3 regions of the Pseudomonas sp. F-14 TE3623 genome follow, and region 1 is predicted to be linked to each of the others. Evidence: predicted binding sites of a transcription regulator. Region 1 holds the regulator's gene; each other region holds the start of a gene.
What was found. Region 1 encodes FliA, which starts transcription of late flagellar genes. Its sites were predicted from a motif close to CTAAAGTTTNNNNNNNNNNNGCCGNTAA; they were not measured.
Positions count from the first base shown of each region.

Region 2: AB7M29_RS02090 (methyl-accepting chemotaxis protein) is a predicted target of FliA. The motif match lies at 7,084-7,111, and genes of this name have one in related genera.
Region 3: AB7M29_RS17645 (methyl-accepting chemotaxis protein) is a predicted target of FliA. The motif match lies at 7,327-7,354, and genes of this name have one in related genera.

Region 1 covers NZ_JBRJHM010000001.1:2,543,709-2,553,376, forward strand. Annotated here, with positions in the region: gene flhF (flagellar biosynthesis protein FlhF) at 1-154, shown strand, start outside; gene fleN (flagellar synthesis regulator FleN) at 271-1,101, shown strand; gene fliA (RNA polymerase sigma factor FliA) at 1,098-1,838, shown strand; gene AB7M29_RS11575 (chemotaxis response regulator CheY) at 2,007-2,378, shown strand; gene AB7M29_RS11580 (protein phosphatase CheZ) at 2,409-3,197, shown strand; gene AB7M29_RS11585 (chemotaxis protein CheA) at 3,251-5,497, shown strand; gene AB7M29_RS11590 (protein-glutamate methylesterase/protein-glutamine glutaminase) at 5,547-6,683, shown strand; gene AB7M29_RS11595 (flagellar motor protein) at 6,683-7,423, shown strand; gene motD (flagellar motor protein MotD) at 7,439-8,332, shown strand; gene AB7M29_RS11605 (ParA family protein) at 8,376-9,164, shown strand; gene AB7M29_RS11610 (CheW domain-containing protein) at 9,282-9,668, shown strand, end outside.
Region 2 covers NZ_JBRJHM010000001.1:443,351-453,018, forward strand. Annotated here, with positions in the region: gene AB7M29_RS02065 (YggS family pyridoxal phosphate-dependent enzyme) at 1-272, opposite strand, end outside; gene AB7M29_RS02070 (benzoate/H(+) symporter BenE family transporter) at 272-1,522, opposite strand; gene pdxR (MocR-like pyridoxine biosynthesis transcription factor PdxR) at 1,810-3,309, shown strand; partial or broken gene AB7M29_RS02080 (magnesium chelatase subunit ChlI family protein) at 3,342-3,512, shown strand; gene AB7M29_RS02085 (aldose 1-epimerase family protein) at 3,519-4,733, opposite strand; gene AB7M29_RS02090 (methyl-accepting chemotaxis protein) at 5,000-6,976, opposite strand; gene AB7M29_RS02095 (LysR substrate-binding domain-containing protein) at 7,162-8,082, opposite strand; gene AB7M29_RS02100 (NorM family multidrug efflux MATE transporter) at 8,240-9,637, shown strand.
Region 3 covers NZ_JBRJHM010000001.1:3,778,361-3,788,028, forward strand. Annotated here, with positions in the region: gene AB7M29_RS17610 (hypothetical protein) at 1-585, opposite strand, end outside; gene AB7M29_RS17615 (C39 family peptidase) at 618-1,298, opposite strand; gene AB7M29_RS17620 (heme utilization protein) at 1,361-2,773, opposite strand; gene AB7M29_RS17625 (adhesin) at 2,811-3,395, opposite strand; gene AB7M29_RS17630 (hypothetical protein) at 3,397-3,834, opposite strand; gene AB7M29_RS17635 (AAA family ATPase) at 4,249-4,773, opposite strand; gene pnuC (nicotinamide riboside transporter PnuC) at 4,770-5,333, opposite strand; gene AB7M29_RS17645 (methyl-accepting chemotaxis protein) at 5,565-7,199, opposite strand; gene AB7M29_RS17650 (undecaprenyl-diphosphate phosphatase) at 7,493-8,323, shown strand; gene AB7M29_RS17655 (DUF1294 domain-containing protein) at 8,320-8,748, shown strand; gene AB7M29_RS17660 (MmcQ/YjbR family DNA-binding protein) at 8,755-9,114, opposite strand; gene AB7M29_RS17665 (LysR substrate-binding domain-containing protein) at 9,111-9,668, opposite strand, start outside.

The DNA.
Region 1 (9,668 bases):
TGGCCCGCGGATCCCGGATGATTTGCATCTGCCGCGTCGTCATCAGTTGGTCAGTCGCGCCGTTAGCGTGCAAATGCAGGAAGAACCCAGCGAAGAAGCCATGGCTGACATGTTCGCTGACCTTTACCACAGTCCGACCAAGCGGGTTGGCTGAGGTATTAATGAACAGTTTTTGTACCTACATCGATGGTCTGCCATGCATTGTTCAGTTTGTGAACGCGCAGCCAGTAATGTGGCCTCCGTCTAAGTAAGACAAGGTAAAGAAATAACATGGGCAGCATGCATCCCGTACAGGTGATCGCGGTGACCGGCGGCAAAGGTGGCGTCGGGAAGACTAACGTGTCAGTGAACTTGTCCCTGGCTCTAGCTGAGCTCGGCCGGCGCGTCATGCTGCTGGATGCCGATCTGGGGCTGGCGAACGTCGACGTCCTGCTGGGGCTGACACCCAAACGTACCCTGGCCGACGTGATCGAAGGCCGCTGTGAGCTGCGTGACGTGCTGTTGCAGGGGCCTGGCGGGATCCGCATCGTCCCGGCTGCGTCCGGCACCCAGAGCATGGTTCATCTGAGCCCGGCCCAGCATGCCGGCCTGATCCAGGCCTTCAGCGACATCGGCGACAACCTCGACGTATTGGTGATCGACACCGCTGCGGGCATTGGAGATTCGGTAGTCAGTTTCGTCCGCGCAGCGCAAGAAGTCTTGCTGGTGGTGTGCGACGAGCCGACCTCCATCACTGACGCCTACGCGCTGATCAAACTGCTTAACCGCGACTACGGCATGAATCGTTTCCGCGTCCTGGCCAACATGGCGCAGAGCCCGCAGGAAGGCCGCAACCTGTTCGCCAAGTTGACCAAGGTCACGGATCGTTTCCTCGACGTCGCCTTGCAATACGTCGGTGCGGTGCCTTACGACGAAAGCGTGCGCAAGGCCGTGCAGAAGCAGCGTGCCGTCTACGAAGCCTTCCCGCGCTCCAAGTGCGCCCTGGCGTTCAAGGCCATTGCGCAGAAGGTCGATACCTGGCCACTGCCGGCCAACCCTCGCGGGCATCTGGAGTTTTTCGTCGAGCGCCTCGTGCAACAAACGGCAGGACCCGTCCTATGACAGCCAGTGGCTACAACCTCTACAAGAAGTCGGCACGTGACGCGCAGTACGAGCTGATCGAGCGTTACGCGCCACTGGTCAAACGCATTGCCTACCACTTGCTGGCGCGTTTGCCGGCCAGTGTCCAGGTCGAAGACTTGATCCAGGCCGGGATGATCGGCCTGCTTGAAGTATCAACCAAATACGACGCCAGCAAAGGCGCGAGTTTCGAGACGTACGCGGGCATTCGAATCCGCGGCGCGATGCTCGATGAAGTGCGCAAGGGGGACTGGGCGCCACGTTCGGTTCACCGCAATACCCGCATGGTCAGCGACGCGATTCGCTCGATTGAAGCTAAAACCGGCCGTGACGCTAAAGATCACGAAGTTGCGGCCGAACTCCAATTGAGTCTCGACGATTATTACGGGATTTTGAACGACACCCTGGGCAGCCGGTTATTCAGTTTCGACGATCTGTTGCAGGACGGCGAACACGAAGGGCTGCACGAGGATGGCGCCAGTGCTCATCTCGAGCCGTCACGCGATCTGGAAGATGAACGCTTCCAGGCGGCGCTGGCGGACGCGATTGCCAATTTGCCGGAGCGTGAGCGACTGGTGTTGGCGCTGTACTACGACGAAGAGTTGAATCTCAAGGAAATCGGTGAGGTCCTGGGGGTCAGCGAATCGCGGGTCAGCCAGTTACACAGCCAGTGCGCGGCCCGTTTGCGGGGGCGTTTGGGGGAGTGGCGAGCGCGCTGACAGGCAGTGTGGGGACACTGCGAACGAGGTTGGTACGGCATTTTGCTGCACCCGTCACGGCCCGTTGTAATCCATACAACTGTTGAGTGTTACGCCGAATTGATTGAACGGCGCGTTCAGGTGCTGCGCGCGTTTTAAGACTGCTTGGAGGTCGAATTGGACAAGAATATGAAAATCCTCATCGTTGATGACTTCTCAACGATGCGGCGGATCATAAAAAACCTGTTGCGTGACCTTGGGTTCACCAACACGGTCGAGGCGGATGACGGTATTACCGCGATTCCGGTCCTCAACAGCGGGAGCATCGACTTTCTGGTAACGGACTGGAACATGCCCGGCATGACCGGTATTGATCTGCTGCGCCACGTGCGTGCCGATGAAAAACTCAAACACCTGCCGGTGTTGATGGTCACGGCCGAAGCCAAGCGCGAGCAAATCATCGAAGCCGCTCAGGCGGGTGTGAACGGCTATGTGGTCAAGCCATTCACGGCTCAAGCGTTGAAAGACAAGATTGAAAAGATCTTCGAACGCATCGGTTGATGTGCAAAGCCAGTCCGTCACGGGGGAGCTATGGAGCATAACGAATCTTCACAGGGCGATTTTGAGTCGACCCTGAAAAAACACGCGGTCGAACTGGTCGAAAGCCTTGAAAAAGGCAGGTTCGGCGACGCTGTGCAACTGATCCATGAGCTCAACCAGACCCGTGACCGCGGCCTGTACCAGGAAGTGGGCAAGCTCACTCGCGAGCTGCATAGCGCGATCGTCAATTTTCAGATTGACCCGCACATGCCGCAAGCCGAGGAAGTGTCTCAGATTACGGATGCCACCGAGCGCCTGGGTTATGTGGTCAAGCTGACCGAGGCCGCGGCCAACCGCACCATGGACCTGGTGGAAAACGCCACGCCGCTGATCAACAGCCTGAGCGACGAAGCTCAGGCGCTGAGCACGGATTGGGGTCGGTTCATGCGCCGCGAAGTCGGGGCTGAAGAGTTCCGCGAACTGGCCCGGCGGGTTGACGGTTTCCTGACACGCAGCAGCGAAGACAACCGCGTCGTGTCGAGCAACCTCAACGACATTCTGCTGGCCCAGGATTACCAGGACCTCACCGGTCAGGTGATCAAGCGCGTGACCCAATTGGTCACCGACGTTGAAAGCAACCTGCTCAAGCTCGTGCTCATGGCCAGTCAGGTCGACCGCTTTGCGGGTATCGAACATGACCGTGAAGCGATGCTTGCTGAAAAAGATCCGCAAAAACATCTCTCTCAGGGTGAAGGTCCGCAGATTCATGCCGATAAAAGAGAAGACGTTGTGTCCGGTCAGGACGATGTGGACGATTTGTTATCCAGCCTAGGATTTTAGAGTTTTAGTATTTTAGGTTTTTTAGGTTTTTAGACCTCAGGAGCACCCCCTTAATGAGCTTCGGCGCCGATGAAGAGATCCTTCAGGATTTCCTGGTTGAGGCCGGCGAGATTCTAGAGCAACTGTCCGAACAGCTGGTCGAGCTTGAAAGCCGACCGGATGATGCGGATTTGCTCAATGCAATTTTTCGCGGTTTTCACACTGTAAAAGGGGGCGCCGGCTTCCTCCAGCTCAACGAGCTGGTGGAGTGCTGTCACATCGCCGAGAACGTGTTCGACATTCTGCGCAAGGGTGAACGACGCGTCGACTCGGAACTGATGGACGTGGTTCTCGAGGCACTGGACGCGGTGAACGGCATGTTCAGCGAAGTCCGCGAACGCAGCCCGATCACGGCTGCCACGCCTGAATTGCTTGCAGCGTTGGCCCGTTTGGCCGAGCCGCAAACCGCCGATGAAGCGGCACCTGTCGCTGAAGTGGTGCAGGCACCTGCCGCCGAAAGCGAATCAGGTGACATCACCGATAACGAATTCGAACAGCTGCTGGACTCGCTGAATGCCGTCAAGGCTCAGGCCGAGGCTCCCGTGGTTGCTTCGCCGCCTGCCGCCGATGCGGCGGCTAGCGACGAAATCACCGATGCCGAGTTCGAGTCGTTGCTCGATCAACTGCACGGCAAAGGCCAGTTCGCCCCCGATGCAGTGGTCGCGGCGCCCGCCGCACCGGCTGCCCCGAAAGCGGCAGGCGACAGCTCCGACATCACCGACGACGAGTTCGAAGCACTGCTCGATCAGCTGCACGGCAAAGGCAACTTTGCGGTCGATGCGCTGGAGTCGGCGATTGCTTCGGCCCCGGCCCCGGCTGCGCCAACTGCTAAAGCGGCCGGCAGCGATCTGATCTCGGATCATGAGTTCGAATCGCTGCTCGACGAATTGCATGGCAAGGGCAAGTTCACTGAAGTGGGCACCGGTTCTGTTGCTTCCGCGGTAGCAACCCCAGTCGTCAAGGCTGCGGCGCCGGCACCTGTTGCCAAAGCACCTGAACCACAAGCCCAAGCGCCCAAGCCTGCTGCGGCTGCTGCACCGGCTCCTGCCCGTGCCCCGGCTGCGCCGCCACCGGAAAAACCGGCCAGCGAAGCCGAGACCACGGTGCGGGTCGATACCGCGCGTCTCGACGAAATCATGAACATGGTCGGCGAGTTGGTACTGGTGCGTAACCGCCTGGTCCGTCTGGGCCTCAACAGCGGCGACGAAGCCATGTCCAAGGCCGTGTCGAACCTCGACGTGGTCACGGCCGACCTGCAAACCGCGGTCATGAAGACCCGGATGCAACCGATCAAGAAAGTTTTCGGGCGCTTCCCGCGTCTGGTTCGCGACCTGGCTCGCCAGCTCAAGAAAGAGATCAACCTGGAGCTGGTCGGCGAAGAAACCGACCTCGACAAGAACCTCGTCGAGGCCCTGGCCGACCCGCTGGTCCACTTGGTGCGTAACTCGGTCGACCACGGTATCGAAGAGCCGGCCGAGCGCGAAGCGATGGGTAAACCTCGCAGCGGCAAAGTGATCCTGTCCGCTGAACAGGAAGGCGACCACATCCTGTTGTCCATCTCCGATGACGGCAAAGGCATGGACGCTGATGTTCTGCGCGGTATCGCCGTGAAGAAAGGCCTGATGGACAAGGATGCGGCGGACCGTCTCAGCGAGACCGATTGCTTCAACCTGATTTTCGCTCCGGGCTTCTCGACCAAGACCGAAATCTCCGACGTCTCCGGGCGCGGCGTGGGCATGGACGTGGTGAAAACCAAAATCGCCCAGCTCAACGGCACCATCAATATCTACTCGACCAAGGGCAAGGGCTCGAAGATCGTCATCAAGGTCCCGTTGACCCTGGCGATCATGCCGACGCTGATGGTCATGCTCGGCAACCAGGCGTTCGCGTTCCCGCTGGTGAACGTCAACGAGATCTTCCACCTCGACCTGTCGCGCACCAACGTGGTGGACGGCCAGGAAGTGGTGATCGTGCGGGACAAGGCGCTGCCTCTGTTCTACCTCAAGCGCTGGCTGGTCAGTTCCGCCGCTCACGAAGAGCAGCGCGAAGGCCATGTGGTGATCCTTTCGGTGGGCACTCAGCGGATCGGCTTCGTCGTCGATCAACTCGTGGGCCAGGAAGAAGTGGTCATCAAGCCATTGGGCAAAATGCTCCAGGGAACCCCCGGCATGTCCGGCGCCACCATCACCGGTGACGGCCGCATTGCGCTGATTCTCGATGTTCCGAGCATGCTCAAGCGTTACGCCGCACGGCGTATTTGATTCTGGGGGAGCGGGGCGACTGAGCCTCGCCCCGTCTAACGGAGTGTTTATGGCAGTCAAAGTCCTGGTGGTGGACGATTCGGGGTTTTTCCGCCGCCGCGTCTCGGAAATTCTTTCAGCGGATTCGAATATCCAGGTCGTCGGTACGGCGACCAACGGAAAAGAGGCGATCGATCAGGCTCTGGCCCTCAAGCCAGACGTGATCACCATGGACTACGAGATGCCGATGATGGATGGCATCACGGCAGTGCGGCACATCATGCAGCGCTGCCCGACCCCGGTGTTGATGTTCTCCTCGCTGACTCACGAAGGCGCGCGGGTCACCCTCGATGCGCTGGACGCCGGCGCGGTGGACTTCCTGCCGAAGAATTTCGAAGACATCTCCCGTAACCCGGAGAAGGTCAAGCAACTGCTGTGCGAAAAGATTCTCAGCATCTCGCGCAGTAACCGTCGTGTCAGCGCCTACAGCGCCCCGGCGCCGGTAGCTGCGCCAGCCCCGACGCCTGCGCCTTCGAGCGTCAGCAGCTACGGCAGCAGTGCGCCGGCGCGTTCGGCACCGGCTCCGGCGCCGATTCCGGCTCGCACCCATGCAGCGACTCCATCGTCTCCAGCGCCGAAACGCAAAGCTTACAAACTGGTCGCCATCGGTACCTCCACCGGTGGCCCGGTTGCCCTGCAACGGGTGCTGACGCAGTTGCCGGCCAACTTCCCGGCACCGATCGTGTTGATCCAGCACATGCCGGCAGCCTTCACCAAGGCCTTCGCCGAACGTCTGGACAAGCTGTGCCGCATCAGCGTCAAGGAAGCCGAGGATGGCGACATCCTGCGTCCGGGCCTGGCGCTGCTGGCCCCGGGCGGCAAACAAATGATGATCGACGGCCGTGGCGCGGTGAAAATCCTGCCGGGCGACGAACGTCTGAACTACAAGCCGTGCGTGGACATCACCTTCGGCTCCGCGGCCAAATCCTACGGCGACAAAGTTCTGGCGGTGGTACTGACCGGCATGGGCGCCGACGGTCGTGAAGGCGCGCGTCTGCTCAAGCAGGGCGGCAGTGCGATCTGGGCTCAGGACGAAGCCAGCTGCGTGATCTACGGCATGCCAATGGCGATCGTCAAAGCCGAGCTCGCGGACGCGGTCTACAGCCTGGACGATATCGGCCGACACCTGGTCGAGGCGTGTCTCTGATGGATGTACTCAGTCTTATCGGGATCATCATGGCGTTCGTCGCCATCATTGGCGGCAACTACCTTGAAGGTGGTCACCTCGGCGCGTTGGCCAACGGCCCGGCAGCGTTGATCGTACTAGGCGGGACCGTCGGTGCGGCGCTACTGCAATCGCCGATGAGTGCCTTCAAGCGCGCCATGCAGATTCTCGCCTGGATCCTGTTTCCACCGCGCGTGGACCTGGCCGGCGGCATCGATCGCGTAGTGAATTGGAGTCTGACCGCTCGCAAGGAAGGTTTGCTCGGTCTGGAAGGAGTGGCCGACGCCGAACCCGACAGCTACTCACGAAAAGGCCTGCAACTGCTGGTGGACGGCGCCGAGCCGGAAGCGATTCGCAGCATTCTGGAAGTGGATTTCTACACCCAGGAAAGCCGCGACATCGAAGCCGCCAAAGTCTTTGAAAGCATGGGCGGCTACGCGCCGACCATCGGCATCATCGGTGCGGTGATGGGCCTGATCCACGTCATGGGCAACCTGGCCGATCCGTCGCAACTAGGCAGCGGCATTGCTGTTGCCTTCGTCGCCACCATCTATGGCGTGGCCAGTGCCAACCTGATATTGCTGCCGGTTGCCGCCAAGCTCAAGTCCATCGCGTTGCGGCAGTCGCGATATCGCGAGATGTTGCTGGAAGGCATTCTGTCGATCGCCGAAGGTGAAAACCCTCGCTCTATCGAATTGAAGCTTCAGGGCTTCATGGATTGATGGGGGAAATGGACCATGGCTCGTCGCCGGCAACCTGAAGAACACGTAAACCATGAACGCTGGCTCGTTTCCTACGCCGACTTCATTACGTTGCTGTTCGCTTTCTTCGTGGTGATGTACTCGATTTCTTCGATCAACGAAGGCAAGTACAAGGTCATTTCCGAGGCGCTGATCGGGGTGTTTACCGATTCCGATCGAGCCCTCAAGCCGATCCCGATTGGTGACGAGCGACCGAAGACCGTGACCCCGGCCAAGCCGCTGGTCAAGGACAGCGAACAGATCGACGCCGGCATCGCCCAGGCCGCCAATGATCCGCTCAAAAGCATTGCCGATGACATCAGCGCAGCATTCGGCGACTTGATCAGCTCCAACCAGATGACCGTGCGCGGCAATGAGTTATGGGTCGAGATCGAGCTCAATTCCAGCCTGTTGTTCGGCAGCGGCGATGCGATGCCCAGCGACATCGCGTTCAACATCATCGACAAGGTCGCCGCGATCCTCAGGCCGTTCGACAACCCGATCCACGTTGAAGGCTTCACCGACGATCAACCGATCCGCACCGCGCAATACCCGACCAATTGGGAGCTGTCCTCGGCCCGTTCGGCGAGCATCGTGCGCATGCTGGCGATGCAGGGCGTGAACCCCGGTCGGCTGGCGTCGGTAGGTTATGGCGAGTTCCAGCCGGTGGCCAATAACGCCACCGCCGAAGGCCGAGCGCGTAACCGTCGGGTGGTGTTGGTGGTTTCACGAAATCTCGATGTACGCCGCAGCCTCACTGGTACCGGAACGGCCAATGCACAACCGGATGCCGCGTTGAAGCGGGCTGGCACACAAACTGCACCGGCTCCGGTCAAGTCGCCGGGACGAGAGAGCGCCGTCAATTCTCCGTCACCCGCATTAATACGTTGAGCTATTTCTCGGTCGATCTTTTCGACCGGGAGGAACAATCCGAATGAGAGTCTGGGCAGTCGCCAATCAAAAGGGTGGTGTCGGTAAAACCACTTCCTCCATCGCTTTAGCCGGTTTGCTGGCTGAGGCGGGCAAGCGCGTGGTTGTGGTCGATCTCGACCCCCACGGCTCCATGACCAGCTACTTCGGTTACGACCCCGACAGCCTGGAACACAGCAGCTACGACCTGTTTTTGCACAAGGGCAATGTGCCGCAAGGCTTGCCCGGTCAGTTGCTGATGCCCACCAGTGACGAACGCATTTCCCTGTTGCCATCGAGTACCGCGCTGGCAACCCTTGAGCGCCAGTCGCCGGGCCAGAGTGGTTTGGGCCTGGTGATCGCCAAGAGCCTGGCGCAACTTTGGCAGGACTTCGATTACGCCGTAATCGACAGCCCGCCGTTGCTCGGCGTACTGATGGTCAATGCCTTGGCGGCGAGCCAGCAGCTGGTGATCCCGGTGCAGACCGAACACTTGGCGGTCAAAGGCCTGGAACGCATGGTCAATACCCTGGCGATGATCAACCGCTCGCGTAAACAGGCGCTGCCGTTCAGCATTGTGCCGACCCTTTTCGACCGTCGTACCCAGGCGTCTCTCGGCACCCTTCGCGTGCTGCGCGACAAGTACCCGGAAGAAATCTGGCAAGGCTACATCCCGATCGACACCCGCTTGCGTGACGCTAGCCGAGCAGGGCTGACGCCATCGCAATTCGACGGCAAGAGCCGTGGCGTTCTTGCTTACCGTGCACTGCTCAAGCATCTGCTGGCGGCGCAACTTGTTCCGCAGGTGGCGTGAGATGAACTCAATCCCTGTAGGAGCTGCCGCAGGCTGCGATCTTTTGATCTTGCTTTGTGACATCTTCGAATCCGCCAAAAGATCGCAGCCTTCGGCAGCGCCTGCGATGGTGTGCGCATGACTCGGCCGGTGAAGATCACCTCGCGCCCGCAACTGGCCCTCCAGTCTTATCTGGACAGCTTGCTGCAGGACGCGACCGAAGAGTTGCTGCCAGAAGTCGAGGCGCTTCCTGAGGTTGTCGAGGTTGAAGCTGCGCTGGATGAGTTCCAGGCTGCCGTGCTTGAAGAACAGGCCCGTGATGCGCAGAAACCGGCCGTGGCCGCTGCACCCATCGTTGCGCCAGTGGTGAAAGCACCGGTGGCCGTGATGGAAGCGCCGGCACCGATTCTGGCGCCCGTGTCGACGATTGCACCACTGCTGCAAGCGTTGGTGCCGCCAGTGGTTGAAGTTCATCTGCCACCCAGCAACACGCCGCCACCGGTGGAAACCGACGGTCGTCCGGCA
Region 2 (9,668 bases), 2.1 Mb from region 1:
GCCTGCGATTTGCGCTGCGCTTCCTGCACTTTGTTCTCACCCAGTAGCCGGCAGCCGGCAGCGTAGGCCAGACGCAGATGAGCTTCGTCAAAGGTTTTACTGACCGGCAGCAGGCGCACACTCGCCGGATCACGTCCAACCCGCTGACAGGCGTTAGCGATCCGCTGCTGCACGGCTGCCAGGTTGCGGCGAAAGTCCTCGACGCTGGTGGCCTGTGGGTAACGGCCATGACGCTCGTGCAGGGTGACGGTTTTTTCCAATTGATCAAACATCAGTGGGTGGCTCCTTTGGTCGTCACAACAGCGTCGGCAGCCGGAATGACCATCGTCTCGCGACGCGGTAAGCGGCCATTGAGTAAGGCGTAAGCCGCCAGACCGATCAGCAATCCCCAGAACGCCCCACCAATCCCCAGCAAGGTGATGTTCGCGGCGGACGCCAGAAAGGTGATCAGCGAGGCTTCGCGGGTTTTGACGTCAGCCATGGCGCTGGCCAGGCTCGCGCCGATAGTGCCGAGCAGGGCCAGCCCGGCCAGCGTCGTAATGAAGGTGGCCGGTAACGCCATGAACACTGCAGCGAGGGTCACCCCGAAAATCCCTACGAGGATGTAGAACAGTCCCGCAGCAACCCCGGCGATCCAGCGCTTGGGCGGATCCTCCGAGGCTTCTTTGCCGGTGCAGATGGCCGCCGTGATGGCCGCGATATTGAAGGCGTGAGAACCGAAGGGCGCCATTAGCAAGGAGCCCAGCCCTGTGACAGTCAGGATAGGATTAGCGCTGGTGCTGAAGCCATCGTTGCGCAGCACCAGCATGCCCGGCATGTACTGGCCGGTGAGCGTGATCAGGAACAGCGGCAGTGCCACACTGAGCAGTGCATTGATCGAAAACTCAGGCTGGGTGAATACCGGTGCCGCGAATTGCAGCGCCAGCCCCGACAGTTCTACACGGCCCTGCGTCAGAAGAAACGCCAGCCCCAGCACCAGAATGCCCACCACCGCGTAGCGCGCGGTAAAGCGCTTGAGCACAACGTAAGCGGCAATCAGCAACCCGACCAACACTGGGTCAAGACTCATGCCACCAAACGCGCCGATTCCGAACTGCAGCAAGATACCGGCCAGCAGGCCCCCAGCCACACCCGACGGAATCAGGCGGATGAGTTTTTCGAAGCAACCGGACAAACCCAGCAGCACGAAGGCGGCGGCCGAAATAATGTACGCACCCACCGCCTCGGCGTAAGGCGTGGTGGACAGCGCGACGACCAGAAAAGCCGCCGCGGGTGTCGACCAGGCGGTAATGATCGGCTCACGGCTCACCCAACTCAGAAACAGCCCGGTAATGCCCACGCCAATCGACACCGACCATACCCACGACGCCGTCAGCTCTGGGCTGAGCCCGGCCACTTTGGCGGCCTGAAAGATCAGGATGAAAGTGCCGCCATAGTTGACGATGACTGAAATCAGCCCGGCGACAATCGGATGCAGAAGGTCCCGTAGACGCAGGGGCGATGGCAATGCTGAAGACGACATGATGGCTTTGCTCCTTGCAAAACGAGGTGCCTGTCCCGGATAAGGGCGGATTTATAACGTTGAAATGGCATGCTTTGCCCCTACACTTTCTCGCAGAAGGCCAGACCACTACCAGACCGCTTGCTGTGACTGAAAGCGATCCCTGCCTCAGCCCGCGGGCAAAATTCTTCATGAAGTCGCTCAATGCATCGACCGATCACCGAGCGCAAAGGCAGTGACGAGGGGCGGATTCTACGGATAGACTGGCCTGCCTTTGCAGGCCAATTTACTAAGATCAGGCAGACCGCATGGCGAAAACGTTCGAGCTGGAAACGCTGAAAATGCGCCTCAACGATGTTGAGTTTCAGCTGTTGAATCTGCATCAGCGGATTCAGCGCGCACTGCGTGCATTGATCCTCGATGGCGCCCTTGCCCCAGGCTTGAAGCTGCCCGCGAGCCGGGTCCTGGCCAAGTCACTCGGGATTGCCCGCGACACCGTTGAAAACGCCTACGTGCAACTGCACCGCGACGGTTTTATCGTGCGGCGCGAAGGGGCTGGCAGTTATGTCTGTGAAACGCTGGGCACCGAATTGCGCGGCGCAGCGCGCCGACGCATCAAGGCGCAGGAAGTCAAAAGCAGTCAGGCGGCACCGGGGGCGGGATTGAGCCAGCGCGGGCGGATGATCTTCGACAGTGGCGGCGTGAACGATCAGCAGGTAATCAAGGCATTCGCGACCGGCCTGCCGGAAACCCGCACCTTCCCCACCGATGTCTGGGAGCGCCTGCAACGCCAAGTGATGAAGGACTATCGCGCCAACGTGTTATTGCACGGCGATCCGCAAGGCGCCGAGCCGCTGCGCAAGGCCATCGCCACCTACTTGAACCTCGAGCGCGGGGCCAAATGCTCCCCCGACCAGATCATGGTATTGAGCAGCACTCGCCAGGCTCTTTTTCTGTGTGCGCAGTTGCTGGTGGACGTCGGCAAACCGATCCTGCTGGAAAACCCGGGTTACTATGGCGCCAAGAAAGCCTTTGAAACCGCCGAGACCAACGTTCTTCCCATCGATGTCGACGAACTGGGCATACGCACCGACCTGCTTTACGCCGACCGCAGCGGCGCCAATTGCGTTTATGTCACGCCTTCTCATCAATACCCCACCGGCGCGACCTTGCCGCTGGAGCGTCGTCTTGAGTTGATCAACTGGGCAGCGGAGAAGGGCAAATGGGTCATCGAAGATGATTACGACAGCGAGTTTCACTACGACGGGCAACCGACCGCCTGCGTACAGGGCCTGGACAAGTATCAGCGTACGCTCTATATCGGCACCTTCAGCAAGACCCTCTACCCCGGTTTGCGAATGGGTTACATGGTACTCCCCCACGAGCTGATCAAGGCTTTCACCTACGCCCGCAGCATGATTGACGGCCATACACCACAAATCCTGCAACTGACCCTGGCGCGCTTTATGGAAGACGGCCATTACAACGCCCACGTCCGAGCCATGCGCAAGCTGTATGCCGGACGCCGCTCCATCATGCTCGACACGATCGGTAAGCACTTGGACGGCATCGTTACCGCCTTGCGCCCTCCTGGCGGGCTACAAATTCCCTGCCTGCTGCACGATGGCTGGTCTGAAGAAAAAACCATCCGCCAAGCAGCCAGCGCGGGCGTTCAGCTTTCCGGTCTGAGCCGGTTGTACGCCGGCGAGGAGAAGAAACAAGGCTGGTTATTGGGTTACTCGTCGCTGACCGCTTATGAAATCGAAGCGGCCATGCTGCGCCTGGCCAATGCACTGAAAACCCGGTAGGGCATTTTGGGAGGGCTCGCGCGATTCCCGTCACTGCTGACCAAATCTGGCTGGAAACGGCGCGTGAACGGCTGACCTTGTCGCTGAGGTCAGCCCATCGACTGCTCAAAGTGGCGCGCACCCTGGCGGACCTTGAGCAAGTCGATGGAATTACCCGCGAGCACTTGGCCGAGGCACTGCAATACCGGCCGAGCACAAATTAGCAGGCATCACCCCTTGGTGAGATCAACCAACGGCGTCTGCCGCACCTCAGTCTCCCGCCCACCCTGAATCTCGCTCACCCGCTTCAACGCCTTATCCACAGCCGCCTTATCCGCCAACAAGCTGTAGCTGATCCCGAACTGCTTCTGTTCCTTCGGCCCAATCGTCGGCACCAGGTTCAGTGGCCGCTGATACCGGCGGTTATAGGAAAAACTCGTCCCCGGCTCCAGCCCTGTGACATAGCCCTGCCCCTGGGTATCGGTGTTCTTCCACAGGGAGAACACGGGCAGTGTTTGAGTGTTGAAGCCGACCGAAACGCCCAAGCTGCCGGCCTTGTTATGCAGCACGGTCAACGTATCGCCCTTGGCATCGGCATACGGCACCACGTTGTAGACCGTTTCGTCGTAGTCCTTGGTCGGTGCGCGGTAAGTTTGCCAGTCGGGCAGATCGCCCTTGGCCTTGTCGTTGAACGGCGACACTTGTTTCACCGGCGCGGCGAAGCGAGCGCCCTGTTCCAGGAATGGGGTGCTGAAGTTGCTGTGATACAGCGCCTGGTATTCCTTCGGATAGTCGCCGTTGTTGGTCAGGGTGTCGTTGAGGGCGAACGCTACGCTGCCGGGTTCGGTAACCAGTTCGGTTGCGACGGAGAAGTCGACTTTCTTGAATGCCTGCTCTTTCAGCTCGCCGCGCAGAGTGATGGCGTACGGCGGTTTTTCGTCGATGTGCAGGGTAACTTTGTTCGCAGGGATATTAGCGGCGCGACCGTGCAGGGTCAGCAGTTCGCCGTTGTCCATACCGGGATGACCGACCCATTCGTAGCCACAGCGGGTGACCAGCTCATTGAAACCTTCCAGCCAGCCCAGGCCACCACGGCCGTTGAGTTCGATGAAGGATGGATTGACCACTTCCTTGACCGGCGAATCCCAGCCCATGCGCATATCGCCGACCGAGGCCTGCAGGACGTTCATGCCGCGAGTCGGTACCACCGAAAGTTTCATCGTGCCGTTATCGATATCGACGATGCTGACGCCTTCCTGCCGGCCGCCATGCAAGGTGCGCAGGGTCACACTGAAGGGTTTGTCGGTTTTTACGCCGAGTTGCTGGCTGGTGATTTGCCAGTTCTGGGCGGCTTTGTCGGTGTCGAGCAGGACGTAGTCCCAGGCCATGGCTTGGGAGGCAGCGGACAGTGCGCTGAGGGCAACGAAGAGTTTGAGCGGGGTCATGGCAGCAGCCTTTCTTGGAGTTGTGCCAATTTTATAGACTTGAAGAAACGTTTCAGCAAGCATAAAAATCGAGACACTGGTGCTAAATGCCAAGGAAGACTACTAGTGAGTAATTGATACACAGCATTGAGACAAATCGGGAATTGGGTCGATCCCTTCGCGAGCAAGCCCGCTCCCATTTTGATCTCGGGTGTTCACACATACTGTGTTCACCGCAGATCTACTGTGGGAGCGGGCTTGCTCGCGAAGACTATTTCAGAGGCGACTCAACGAAACCGGTCAACCTCATGCCGCAAATCCGCCGCCAGCTTCTCCAGCTCTTTGGCCGTCACAGCCAGGTTCGACACCACTTCGCGCTGTTCACTGTTCGCCAAAGCGATGCTTTGCAGATTGCTGCTGAGCAAGGTCGCGGTACTGCTTTGTTCCTGGGTCGCGGTGGTGATGGCGGCGAATTGCTGACCGGCCGATCGGCTTTGTTCATCGATCCGCGCCAGTGCCGAGGCGACGTTGGCGTTGCGCGACAGGCCTTCCTGCATCAGCACGTTGCCTTGCTCCATGGTGCTGATGGCGTTGCCGGTTTCCTGCTGGATGCTTTGAATCATCCCGGAGATTTCGTCGGTGGCTTGGCGGGTGCGTGAGGCCAGGTTGCGCACCTCATCGGCCACCACCGCAAACCCACGACCTTGTTCACCGGCGCGGGCGGCTTCGATGGCGGCGTTGAGCGCCAGCAGGTTGGTTTGTTCGGCGATCGAAGTAATCACCCCAACAATGCCGCCGATTTCCTGGGAGCGCTGCCCCAAGGTATTGATCACCGTCGCGGTGCTGTTCAGCGCACCGGCGATTTGCTCCAGGGATGAGGACGCTTCGTCCATCGACGTACGACCGATCTGGGTTTGCTGTGCGTTTTCCTGCGCCAAACGCTGGGTGTTGCCCATGTTGTCGGCGATGTTCAGCGAGGTGGCGCTGAATTCTTCTACGGCGCCGGCCATGCTGGTGATTTCGCCGGACTGCTGCTCCATCCCTTCATAGGCGCCACCGGACAAACCGGACAACGCCTGGGCACGGCTGTTGACCTCTCCCGAGGCCTTGCGGATGTGCTCGACCATGGTCGACAGGGCCTGGCTCATCTGATTGAAGGCGCGGGCAAGTTGGCCGATTTCGTCATTGCTCGACACGTTGAGGCGAACACTCAAATCACCAGCGCCCAAGGCTTCGGCCTGACGCACCAGATTACCCAGCGGGGCCAGTTTGCTGCGCAGCAACCAGACCGCCGCACCGACCGCCAGCAACATCGCCAGCAAACTGCCGATCGCCAATTGAATGCCGACGCTCCAGGTCACGGCGCGGATTTCGGTTTTCGGCATGCTCGCCACCACCGACCACGGCCCGCCTTCGAACGGCACGGCAACACTGTAAAAGTCTTGCGACTTGTCGCTCCAGAAGTCGCCTTTGCCCGGTGTCTTGGCCAGACCGAAGATGCTCGGGACCGCTTGATCCAGCGCTTCTACACCGGCAATCGGCACCAGCCATTTGCCTTGTTCATCCAGCAACGCCAGGGAACCGGTCTGGCCGATGCGGAAGCGTTTGAGGTTGGCGAACTGCGCGTTCTGCGCGTCGGTGTAATCGAATCCTACGTACAGCACGGCAATGATCTTACCGCTGCTGTCGCGTACGGGAGTGTACTGCGACATGTAGAAGCGTTCGAAAAGCAAAGCTCGACCCACGTAGCTCTGCCCCGCCATCAAACGGGCGTAAGCCGGGTTCGCGTGGTCGAGCAGAGTGCCAATGGCGCGGCTGCCGTCTTGTTTGGTGACATTCGTGCTGACCCGAATGAACTCTTCACCGCTGCGCACGAACACGGTCGCGACACCTGCAGTCATCTGCTTGAATTCGTCGACTTCCGCGAAGTTGTTGTTCAACACTTCACTGCCCAAGTGCAGGCCCGGGGTCTGCACACCCGCCACTGTCACCGGCTCATCCGGATGCACGCTCAAACCGGCGCTGAAGCGCTTCTCGAACAGGCCGGCCAAGCGCTGGGTGCTTTCACGCAGGGTGCCGTGAAAGGTGCTCAGCTGATCGGCAAGCAAGCGGGCCTCACTGGCCAGATGCTCTTCGCGGGTGGCAAGGTTGGCGGTGTCCAGCGAGCGCAGGGCGAATACTGTACTGCCACTGATGACAATCGCCAGAATCACGGCAAGCGCAAGACCCAGCTGTGAGGCAATCCGAGCACGAGGTTGAGACATGACAGCTCCTGACCCAGTGGCCGGATCATTTTGATCGCATCGCACACTCGGCAAAATTTCTGATTGTGGGGAAAACATGGAACCTGCACGACGGTGCCATCAGCAGATTTTCGGCGGCAAAGCTGAATACTTGAGTAATTAACGGGGATATGGCTCAAGGCCGCCATTGCAGCGGCTCCATCGATTCACCCCAGGCGTTCGACATCCGGTAATTCCATGGCCCGGACTTCGCCTTGCAGGAAATCGCTGAGGCGGCGCAAACGCTCACCGCCGGGGCGGGTTTTCGGCCAGACCAGGTAATAATTCTCACCACTGGCGACGGCCGTCGGCCACGGCAAACTCAGACGTCCCTGCGCAACATCCTCCGCCACCATCAGCAAATCGCCCATGGACACGCCGTAACCCCGGGCAGCAGCAATCATGCCCAGCTCCAGCGTGTCGAAGACCTGCCCGCCCTTGAGCGAGACTTGATCGGTCAGGCCCATGCGCTCCAGCCAGTTGCGCCAGTCGCGACGGTCCGGCGTCGGGTGCAACAGCTCGGTACTGGCCAGGCGCGCAACGTCCCACGGTTGATCCTTCAGAAGATTCGGCGCGCCTACCGGAATCAGCTCTTCGGGGAACAGGAAAGTCGCCTCCCAGTCCGGTGGAAAATGCCCGTTGCTGAGGATGACGGCGCAATCGAAGGGTTCGTGGTTGAAGTCCACCCTATCGATGTCCATCCAGGCGCTGGTCAATTGCACCTCGTTTCCCGGTCGCAAGTGCCGAAAACGACTGAGCCGCGCCAACAGCCAGCGCATGGTCAGGGTCGACGGGGCTTTCATGCGCAAGATGTCGTCCTCGGCACGCAACGTATTGCAGGCCCGTTCGAGGGCGGTGAAGCCTTCGCGAATGCCGGGCAGGATCAGCCGCGCCGATTCAGTCAGTTGCAGGTTGCGCCCGCTGCGATGAAACAGCCGACAGGCGAAATGCTCTTCGAGCGTACGAATGTGCCGACTGACCGCACTTTGCGTGATCGACAGTTCTTCGGCGGCGCGGGTAAACGAGCTATGCCGCGCCGCCGCTTCGAATGCTCGAAGGGCATACAAGGGAGGAAGACGACGAGACATCAGGAAAGCTCCTATAGCGCGATTGCACCAACTTATCAGAAACTCCCCAGCATGAGTTTTAATCATGCCACCCATCCTTTTTATCCCTTTGTGAAAACCCCGCAGAGCGCCGAGAATCGACGCTTCCTGTTATCTCTGACACTCGAGCGTGATGATCATGCAGCATCCAGCGCGTATTGAACTCTGGGCCATCCTGCGGCTGGCGGGGCCGTTGATTGCCTCGCAGTTGGCGCACATGTTGATGGTTCTCACCGACACATTGATGATGGCGCGCCTGAGCCCCGAAGCACTGGCCGGTGGCGGTCTGGGTGCGGCGACGTATTCGTTCGTGTCGATTTTCTGCATCGGCGTGATCGCCGCCGTCGGCACCTTGGTGGCGATCCGTCAGGGCGCGGGCGACATCATTGGCGCCGCGCGGCTGACCCAGGCCGGGTTGTGGCTGGCATGGTTGATGGCGCTGGTGGCGGGCTTGCTGCTGTGGAACCTGAAACCGGTGTTGCTGCTGTTCGGTCAGACCGAAACCAACGTCCAGGCTGCCGGCCAGTTTCTGTTGATTCTGCCGTTCGCCCTGCCCGGTTATCTGAGCTTCATGGCGCTGCGCGGCTTCACCAGCGCCATCGGCCGGGCGACGCCGGTGATGGTCATCAGCCTCGCCGGCACCGTGGCCAACTTCCTGCTCAACTATGCGTTGATCACCGGCATGTTCGGCCTACCAAAAATGGGCCTGGTGGGCATCGGCCTGGTCACGGCGATCGTTGCGAACCTCATGGCGCTGGCGCTCGCGCTGCACATTCGTCGGCATCCGGCTTACAACGCCTATCCGTTGCGTCAGGGTCTGTCGCGGCCCAACCGTCAGTACTTGAAGGAGTTGTGGCGCCTGGGCCTGCCGATTGGCGGCACCTATGCGGTGGAAGTCGGCCTGTTCGCCTTCGCCGCGCTGTGCATGGGCACCATGGGCAGTACGCAACTGGCGGCGCACCAGATCGCCCTGCAAATCGTCTCGGTGGCGTTCATGATTCCGGCGGGGCTTTCCTACGCGATCACCATGCGCATCGGCCAGCATTACGGCGCCGGGCAATTGCTCGATGCGCGACTGGCCGGACGGGTCGGGATCGCCTTCGGCGCTGCGTCGATGCTGGGGTTTGCCATGGTCTTCTGGCTGCTGCCGCATCAGTTGATCGGCTTATTCCTGGACCACAACGACCCGGCGTTCCGCGAAGTCATCAACCTGGCTGTGAGCCTGCTGGCAGTAGCGGCGTGGTTCGAGCTGTTCGACGGCACGCAAACCATCGCCATGGGCTGCATCCGCGGGCTCAAGGATGCCAAGACCACGTTCCTGGTGGGTTTGGGTTGCTATTGGCTGATCGGCGCACCGGCCGCCTGGTGGATGGCCTTCCATTTGAATTGGGGGCCAACGGGGGTCTGGTGGGGTCTGGCACTGGGGCTGGCGTGTGCGGCGGTGAGCCTGACGCTGGCGTTTGAGTGGAAGATGAAGCGGATGATTCGGCGGGAACCGACGTCAGAGCAGAATTTCCAGGTCGCTCAGCCTGACTGAGATCCCCTGTGGGAGCGGGCTTGCTCGCGAA
Region 3 (9,668 bases), 1.2 Mb from region 1:
CTGGGCCAGGCGTTGTACGGTACTGCCTTGGTTGTTGTTGGCCACGATATTGAGTTGCACACCCGTACCGGTCGAGGCAACGCTCAACGAGCCTGCGCCATTGGCGCCGACCAACGTCGAGCCTGCGGCCAACGCTTGGCCCTGCTGTTGCGTTGCTGGCGCTTGGCTAGCCTTTGTGACGTTGATGTAAACGTTGTTGTAGGCAGAGTTATGGTCCCCGGCAGCACGCACGACTTGAGTGACGCCTTCGGTGCTGTTGAGGCCGCTGCCGCCAGTGACGGTACCGGTGCCTTGCGAACGCGCTGAGCCATTACCTTTTTCGTCGATCATCGACACATAGAACTGAGGCTTGATGGTCGATTGTTGAATTTGCATCGAGGAAGTTGCCCCGATCACTTCACCGTTGGCATTTTGCCAAGTGCTGGTCATGACAATGCCGAAACTGATGATCCACCCCGGCATGACATAGCGGCCGCGCAGGGTCGCCAACTCCTGATCCTTCAGTTCAATGGGTTTGAACGTCTGTGCCTGGGTCGGCAGGCTGGCGGCCAGGCAAACCACGACCAGCCAGATTGGAGTCTTCATTGGATGCTCCCGGAGCGTCGTGCTCCTTGTTATTAGAAGAAGTCGCTTTGGATGAATCCGAAATCCATCAACTCTGCGTCTCGCACCGGAGTGAAGGTATTGATGCGGTTCTTGGCGGTCAGTGGCAGGGGTGGGTCGAGCAACGCATTGGTTTTGTCGTAGCCCTGGCCGATGACGGCAAAGATGATGCCGTTCCAGCCTTTTACAAAGTCGTCGACTTTGTAGCGTTTATGACCGAGTACCGGATCTCCGATATAGACCCAGCCCTTATGGACTTTTTGCATAACCACAAAATGTTTGTAGCCGCGGATATCAAGGAGTACCACAACCGGAATTCTGATTTCGCTCAACGTTTCCGGGGCTACCCGATAGCCACGGGCCCGCATGCCGATACTTTCCACGTAACGCTTCATGTCGAGCATTGAGAAGCCTTGGACGCGGACAAGATCTTGATCAGAGTGCGCCAGCATGCCTTCGATGATCTGTTCTTCATTCACGTCCAGCCAATAGGCTTGGCGCAAGATGGTCGCCAGCGCAGCTGCGCCGCAACTGAAGTCGGTTTTCTGTTGCACCAGGTCGGCAAATTTACGCTCGCGTACGCTCTGGATCGGCTTGTACACCACCGCGCCACCGGGCAGGACGGAAAGCGGCATTTGCGCAGCCTCAATCACACTGGCCACGCAAAGCAAAAATGCCAAGACGATAATGCGCATGAAAAGACGCCTTCTGGTGGTGTTGAAACAGGCCCCCGTCAGGGGGCCTCCAGAGACAGCAATTAGAACGAGTTGTTGGAAATGGCCAGCGAGTTACTTTGTTGGTTACCCACGCCAGCAGCCACGTTGACGCCCAGGTTGCCACTGCCACCATTCACCGAACCGTTCAGGGTTGCAGTGTTGGTCACAGGGTTGGCCCAGCCAGTTGGAGTCAGCACTTGATAGGAGTAGGTGTTGCTCAAATCATATGAGCTGCTTTCACTGTAGCTTTTCGCTTTGTCGTACGCAGACTCGGACGATTTACTGCCCGATTTTTCGTACGAGGATGCGGACGATTTCTCATATGATTTATCGTACGAGGAATCGTACGAGGAATCGCGCGATCTGTCGTACGAGGAGTCGCGTGATCTGTCGTACGAAGAGTCGCGCGATCTGTCGTACGATCTGTCTCTCGATGCGTCAAGCGTTGCGTCAATCGATGCGTTAAGCGATGCGTCGGCAGTCCTGCTGCGGGTGCGATCGCCATTGCCATTATTGAAGGTACGGGAACTGGAAGCCGCCGCAGTAGCGTCTAAAGTAGCGCTCAAGGAAGCACTCAAAGAAGCACTCGAAGAACCGCTCGCATTACTGCTGCTTGAACCGCTCGCATCACTGCTGTTAGAGCCGCTCGCATTACTACTGCGAGAACCACTTATATCAACGCTTTTGGAACCGCTGGCATCAAAGCTCCTGGAACCGCTCGCGTCCCAGCTTGAAGAAGCGCTTTTACTGCCGCTAGCCTCGGATGACTTATCGCGAGAGAAACTACCGCTGGCCGAGTTGGTAACTGTCATTGTATCCAGGCGGTACGTCCGATCGGCGTTGTTATTCACTACCAGGCCAGGACCTTGTTGATCGGCAGAGGCGGTGGCTGTTGCGTTGCCGAGCGGGGCATTGGTGTTGGCAATTGCCATGGTGTTTTTCTGCTGGTTAAGGTCGCCGCCAGCAATGTTGATACCCATGTTACCGCTGCCGCCATTACCCGATCCGTTCATCACGGCAGAGGCTGTGCTGCCGAAGTTGTTGACCCTGTTATTGTCGCTGTATTGCGTGACGTCGGCGGTGGCTGTGGCAGTGCCGAACACGAAGCTGTTGTCCTGACTGGAGTTTGAGGCAGCATTGGCGATGGCGGACGCGTTGTCTTGTTGGTTGCCGCTACCTGCTGCCACGTTGACGCCGACGTTGCCGCTGGCACCTGTGGCAGAGCTGTTCATTTCAGCTTCGTTAATCGTCCCTTCGTTACGGATGCGGTTGTCGGTACTGCTCTGGTTATCCCACGCATTGGCCGTCGCATAGACAGGGATCTTTGTTGGAGGAGGGGTGTGATGGCCATTGTGGTGGTTGTTACGCCAATCGTTCTGCCCAGCTTGTACAGCAACAGCCATGACCGCAGCAATTGCGAAAACCAGAGGCTTGAGTGCCATCGAAGGTTTCATGGTGATTCTCCGTACTTATTTAGGTTAAGTGTTGTTTCTACCTGTTTGGGTCAATCATGACCCGTACGCTCAGGGTGTTGGCCGTTCGGTTTCCCACCCCGGAGCTCTGATTCAACTGGATCACCCCACGGCTACCGGTGAAGGCCTGATCGCTGGTAGCGACCTGGCGATTGCCTGGTGCAGAGTCAGTTGGATCGGAGTTGTTGATCAGCGCCACGTTCTGCTGCATGAGGACGCTGTCGTCGATACTTTGCGGCTGTGTACTGATGCTTATCCGCAGGGCATTGGCTTGCTGGTTGCTGGCGCCCGCGCTCTGGTTGACGCCCAGAGCGCCACTGCCGTTGCTGAAGGAGTCGCCTTGAATGCTGGATCGAGCATCGATCCTGGGGTCGACCTGCGTACGCAGCCGTTGGCGAATCTGCGTGGTCGCGCTGGCTCCATGGCCAACGGCGATGGCTCGGGCGTTGGCCTGTTGCTGCAAATCGCCGGCAGCCTGGTTGACGGTGAGGTTGCCCTGGTACTGCATGCCCGAAGCGTCGATTTCAGCGTTATTAATGACGGGAGGTTGGGCAAAGGTCGATGCACTGCAAAACATGGCAATCATCAGCAGCGTACGATTCATCTTAACGGTCTCCCGTTACGACTTTCAGAGCACCCAGGCCTTGCTGGATGTTGGAATTGACCATGTTGGCAATACCGTTGCCCGAATTGCCCGAACGCCCAGCGGGGAGGTTGGAAAGCTGGGTCTGATTGGTGAGGTTGCCGCCCAGGTTGTTGGTGTTTTGAGTGACCAGGCGGGAGATGCCTGCACCACTGGCGACGTTGGCAAAGTCGCCATCGCTCAACTCGTTCGTTTGCCTGAGGACTTGTTTGGACGGGTTGGCATTGGCGGTCGTGGGGCTAGGGTCGGGCATCACCGGCGCACGCGTTGCCATGCGCGGTTGGACATCACGTTTGATAATAATGATGCCATTGTCGGCCTGTACGGGCAGGCTGACACTTGAGCCCAGTGCGCATCCGATCAATAGGAGGCTGTAGATGCGGTTATGAAATGTCCCCACGGCGGCAATTCCTTCTTTGTTGTGGGCTGGTCCTGCTCAGCGTTGTGAGGGAACGAGCGAAAGCTGTGCCGGTTTTTGTTTATTGTTTTGATTCAGAGGGTTATCGATCGAGGTTAGCGGATCGATGAAGTGCGGTGTTTCAGGTCTGAGACGACTGCCGGGACGGCAATGTGATAAGTGATCGCAATAGCACTGGATCCAAGCTTTTTGCGGGGATGTATCAACGCTTTAACATATCGCGTGACAAAACGATGACCAGCGTTGAAACGGGCTGTTCGAGGGGGAAGGGGTGTTTCAGAAGCGGACGTATTTGCAAAGTTACCGCAACAAATGCTGGAGGAGAATGCCAGTAAGTTAAGCGCAATCCCTGTGGGAGCGAGCCTTGGCATGGGGTATTGGCCCAAATAGTGAAGGTCAGCGCCCGAGCAGTAACGTGACGGCTCGCAATGCCTGAATCCGGCGTTCGGCCCAATCGCCCTGAAGCACTTGAACAGGCTGTCGATGTTGCTCCAGCCATGCCTGAGTGGCGTTGAAAAAAGCCCGGCGTTCATCCAGCTCGGGCTGACAACGCTGACCGTCATCGGTCCAGTCAACCTGTTCGGGCGACAGCAGCAAGTGCAAGTCATAGTGCCGCGCCAGCAGCGCCTCCTCGAGCCAGGTCGGGCAATCGCCAAACAGGGTCTGGCTCCAGAGCATGTTGCTCAGCAAGTGAGTGTCGAGAATCAGCAATGGCGGCCCAAGGGCGCGGGCTTCATCTTCCCATTGCAGCTGACCGCGAGCGATTTCGGGAATATCGGCCGGGCAAGTATCCCGCGCCTCCCGCTCAATGAACCAGCGCACGTATTCACCCACCAGAGCACCGCCGAATTGCTGTTGCAGTTCGGCGGCCAGCCAGCTCTTGCCACTGGATTCAGGTCCTGTGAGCACCAGCACTTTCATGTGCGCAACGCCGGATCGGTGCGCCATGTCCGCCAGCCATGCACCGCCAGCAGGGCGAACGCCCCATAGAGGCCCGCAGTCAGGTACAGCTCTTTGTAGATGAAGAGGCCAACAAAGATGATGTCGAGCGCGATCCACAGCGCCCAGCATTGCAGACGTTTTTGCGCCATCCATAATTGCGCCACCAGGCTGAACCCGGTCAGCGCCGCATCGAGCCAAGGCTGGGCAGCATCGGTCCAGTGGGCCATCGCGGCGCCGAGCAGCAAACTGCCGACTGCGCCGACGGTCAGCCCGAGCGCAATGGATTTTCTATCGAGCAAGCTGACATGCCGCTTGCCATGAGTCGCGCTCCCCTGCGTCCACTGCCACCAGCCGTAGATCTGCAAACCGGCGTAGATCACTTGCAGCAGCATGTCCGAATACAGCTTCACCTCAAAAAAAATCCAGCTATACAGCAGCACCATGACCAGGCCGATCGGCCAGCACCAAGGGTTCTGTCTGACCGTCAACCAGACGGCAATCACGCCGAGGGCGGCGGCAAACAGTTCAAGCCCGGACATGGAGGTTCCTTGGTGTCGTAAAAATGAGGGGGGCGAATTGTACCCGGATTGTGGGGAATGGGCTTGTAGTGGGGAAGGGGGCTTGCCAATGCGAGTCAGGTCACACGCAATCCCTGTGGGGGCGGGCTTGCTCGCGAAGGCGACGGCACAATCAATATTGATGTTGGCTGATACACCGCTTTCGCGAGCAAGCCCGCTCCCACAGGGGGCAGCGGGGCTGCTGGGACGGAGTTACACCCGAAACTGCTTCAGCAACCCGTTCAACTGCTCGCTCAGTTCCTTGAGGTGAACGCTGGCCACGCTCGACTGTTCGGCCGCCAGTGCCGTGCTGTGGGACAACCCGGCTGCTTGGGTGACGTTCTGGTTGATGTCTTCCACCACGTGGGCCTGTTGCAAGGTCGCGCTGGCAATCGAAGCGTTCAACCCGTTGAGATTGCGCAAGGCCTGGCCGATGGCATTCAGGCTGGCGCCCGCCAGCCCGGCCTGTTCGATAGTCAGTTGCGACGCACGGCTGCTGTCGCCAATCACCTTGACCGCCGCTTCGGAATGGCTTTGCAGGCGTTCGATCATCGACTGGATTTCTGCCGTGGACTTCTGGGTGCGCTGGGCCAACAGGCGCACTTCATCGGCGACCACCGCAAATCCACGACCTTGCTCGCCGGCCCGGGCAGCTTCAATGGCGGCGTTAAGGGCCAGCAGGTTGGTTTGCTCGGCGATGGAGCGAATCACTTCCAGAACGCTGCCGATTTGCGTGCTTTCGGCGGCCAGGGTACGAATCACTTCGACGGCTTGATCGATGGTCGAAGACAGCTTGTCGATCTGCTGCAGGCTGCCATCGATATTGACTTGGCCCTGTTGCGCCTGAGACTCGGCATTGCGCATTTCGCTGGCCGCGTGCTCGGCGTTTTTGGCCACATCCTGCACGCCGTAGGTCACTTCGTTGATCGCGGTCGCCACCAGTTCCATTTGTTGGGATTGCTGCTGGCTGCGTTGCTGGGCTTGCGCGGCATCGTTGCCCAGTTCGCTGGAGGACTGGCCCAGCGCGCCGGCGGACACCTGCAGCTGACTGATCACCAGGCGCAGTTTGGCGGTAAAGGCGTTGAAGTGCCGGGCCAGTTGCGTGACTTCGTCCTGACCGTGGGTATCGAGGCTGCGGGTCAGGTCGCTTTCACCGCTGGCGATGTTGGCCATGGCGTTCACGGTTTCCTGGAGCGGGCGCACGATGCTGCGGGCAATCATGATCACCAGCAACGCCATGATCAGGGCAATCACCAGGCCCACGAAAGAGGCCTTCCAGACTTGAGCATAAAACTCGGCCTGCATGTCATCGATGTATACGCCCGAACCGATCACCCAACCCCAAGGCTCGAACAGTTTCACGTAGGAGGTTTTTTCCACCGGCGCGCTGGCGCCCGGTTTCGGCCAGCGGTAATCGACCATGCCGGCACCCTTGGCCTTGGCGATGGCGACCATCTCGTTGAACAGCGCGAAACCGTCGGGGTCGCGGATCGCCGAGAGATTCTGGCCATCAAGTTTCGGATTGGTCGGGTGCATGATCATGACCGGCGTCAGATCGTTGATCCAGAAATAGTCATTCTGGTCGTAGCGCAAACCGCGCACGGCATTCAGTGCCTGCTTTTGCGCGGCGTCGCGGGTGAGGGTGCCGGCAGTTTCCAGGCCGTGATAGTAGGTGAGGATGCCACTGGCGGTCTGTACCACGTGCTGGGTCTTTTGGGCCTTGGCCTGATAGAGGTCGTCGTGAATCTGCTTGAGCATCAACACGCCCAACGTCAATAGCATCACCACGGCCACGATCAAGATGAGCCACAAGCGTCGGCTGATCGACACACTGCGCAAGCTGTTCATAACGCTGTTACTCCGGTTTCTTGTTCTTGTAATAAACGATCGCCAGCATCCAACCACACTTTGCCGATCGGGCCTATGCGACTCAGGACCTATGACGCGGCAGCGTAAATGAGGCGTCTCTGATAGGATTTCGGCCCCGCACGGAAAAACCTGAGCCCAAGTCTTTTTTCCCGCAATTTTTACGGTTCTGCGTGGATCTTGTGCGCGCAGGGATTCAGCTAAGGTTGATTGCGGTTAACGCTCTACAAATTATTAACGGAGCATGCCTGGGGGTATTGCTTCTTGGGGGATTGATGGATCTTTGGACGGCCTTTCAGGCATTGATTTTAGGCGTTGTAGAAGGGCTGACGGAGTTCTTGCCCATTTCCAGTACCGGGCACCAGATTATTGTGGCGGACTTGCTCAACTTTGGGGGCGAGCGGGCCATGGCCTTCAATATCATCATTCAGCTCGGGGCAATCCTGGCGGTGGTCTGGGAGTTTCGCCGCAAGATCTTCGACGTGGTCATCGGTTTGCCGACACAACCCAGCGCTCGACGCTTTACCGCGAACCTGTTGATTGCCTTCCTGCCGGCCGTGGTATTGGGGGTGATTTTCGCTGACTTGATTCACGAGTACCTGTTCAACCCGATTACCGTAGCCACCGCATTGGTCGTGGGCGGTATCGTCATGTTGTGGGCCGAACGCCGTCAGCATGAAGTGCATGCTGAAAGCGTCGACGACATCACCTGGAAAGACGCCTTGAAAGTCGGCTTTGCCCAGTGCCTGGCGATGATTCCGGGGACCTCGCGTTCCGGCTCGACGATCATTGGCGGTCTGCTGTTCGGGTTGTCGCGCAAGACGGCCACCGAGTTCTCGTTCTTCCTCGCCATGCCAACCATGGTCGGCGCGGCGGTGTACTCGGGCTACAAATACCGCAATCTGTTTGTGCCGGCTGATTTTCCGGTGTTCGCCATTGGCTTCGTCACTGCGTTTATCTTTGCGATGATTGCTGTTCGGGCCTTGCTCATATTCATTGCCAGTCACAGCTACGCGACATTCGCCTGGTATCGCATTGCGTTCGGTCTGGTCATTCTGGCCACCTGGCAATTCGGTTGGGTCGACTGGACAGCGGTCAAGCCATGAACGATTCCAGGGCGCGCAACAACGCCGGACGCAAGTCCGGGGGAGCAATTCAGAACCTGCGGCTGAAACTGCTGGTATTCGTTGTGCTGTGCGCAGTGCCGTTGTTTGGCTCGGTGTCGCTATGGCTGCGCGGGGTGTCGGTGATTCCCCTGGCGGCCTACAGCATCGTCAGCGTGCTGGCGTTTTTCCTGTACTGGAGCGACAAGCACAAGGCCCGCGCCGACAGCTGGCGCACGCCGGAGAATGTCTTGCACGCGGTGGAACTGGCGGGCGGTTGGCCGGGTGCCTTGCTGGCCCAGCAAGCGTTTCGGCACAAGACCCGCAAAGTCTCGTTTCAGTTGGTGTTCTGGCTCATCGTGCTAATGCACCAGGTGTTCTGGATCGATCAGCTGTTTCTGGGCGCTAACCTGTTTGCATTGCTTTAAAGCCCTTTAAAGCAGCAGGCCGACCTGCGTGCGCTTGGGCAATTTGCTCACCACCAATTGATGGGAACGTTGCAGCAAGCCTTGCAGTTCTTCTGTGCCCAGCGGGTAGGGCGTTTCCATGATGATCCACTGGGCCCGGGCCAGATACGGCGCCGGGTGAATGCCTGGCCGGTCGCAATGGCCCAGGAACAGGTCTTTGTCGACCTTGAACGCCAGGGACTGTCCCCGCAGGTTCTGCAAGGCGAACATCTTGTTCCCGGCAATCGAAAACACCCGCACGCCACCCCACTTGTAATCCTCCCGCGCGCCGGGCAACGCCAGGCAGTATTGCGCGACGTCCTCTTCGCTCATTCGTCCCGCTTTCATAACAGTCTGTCCCCGCAAACATTGAATGATTCGATCAAATGGTCGATCCAGGCCCGCACCGCCGGCATCACCCCGCGTCGATGAGGGTAGACGGCTTGCAGCCAGCCGCCCGGCAATGACCAGTCGGGCAACAGTTGCACCAGCGAACCGTTTTCCAGCTCTTGCTCGCAATACATCATGGGCAGCATGGTAAAGCCCTGGCCGTTGAGGGTGCAGGCTTTGCGCACGATGAAATCTTCGCAGCCCAATCGCGCTTCGAGGCTCAGGTCGTAGCTTTTGTCCTGTTGATCAAGCATGCGAATGTGCACCATGCGATCGGCTTCCAGAGCGCCGAGCACGGGCAAATTTTTCAGATCTTCGGGATGATTGATGTCACGGCCGAGCAAAAAAGCCGGGCTGGCAACCATCAGCATTTGGGCCTGACGCAGGCGGCGGGTAACCAGCAATGGATCTTCATCACCCAGATCCCGCACCCTCAAGGCGACATCGACGCCTTCGTTGATCAGGTCAACCCGACGGTTGAGCAGCATCACCTCCAGCTGAACCTGAGGGAA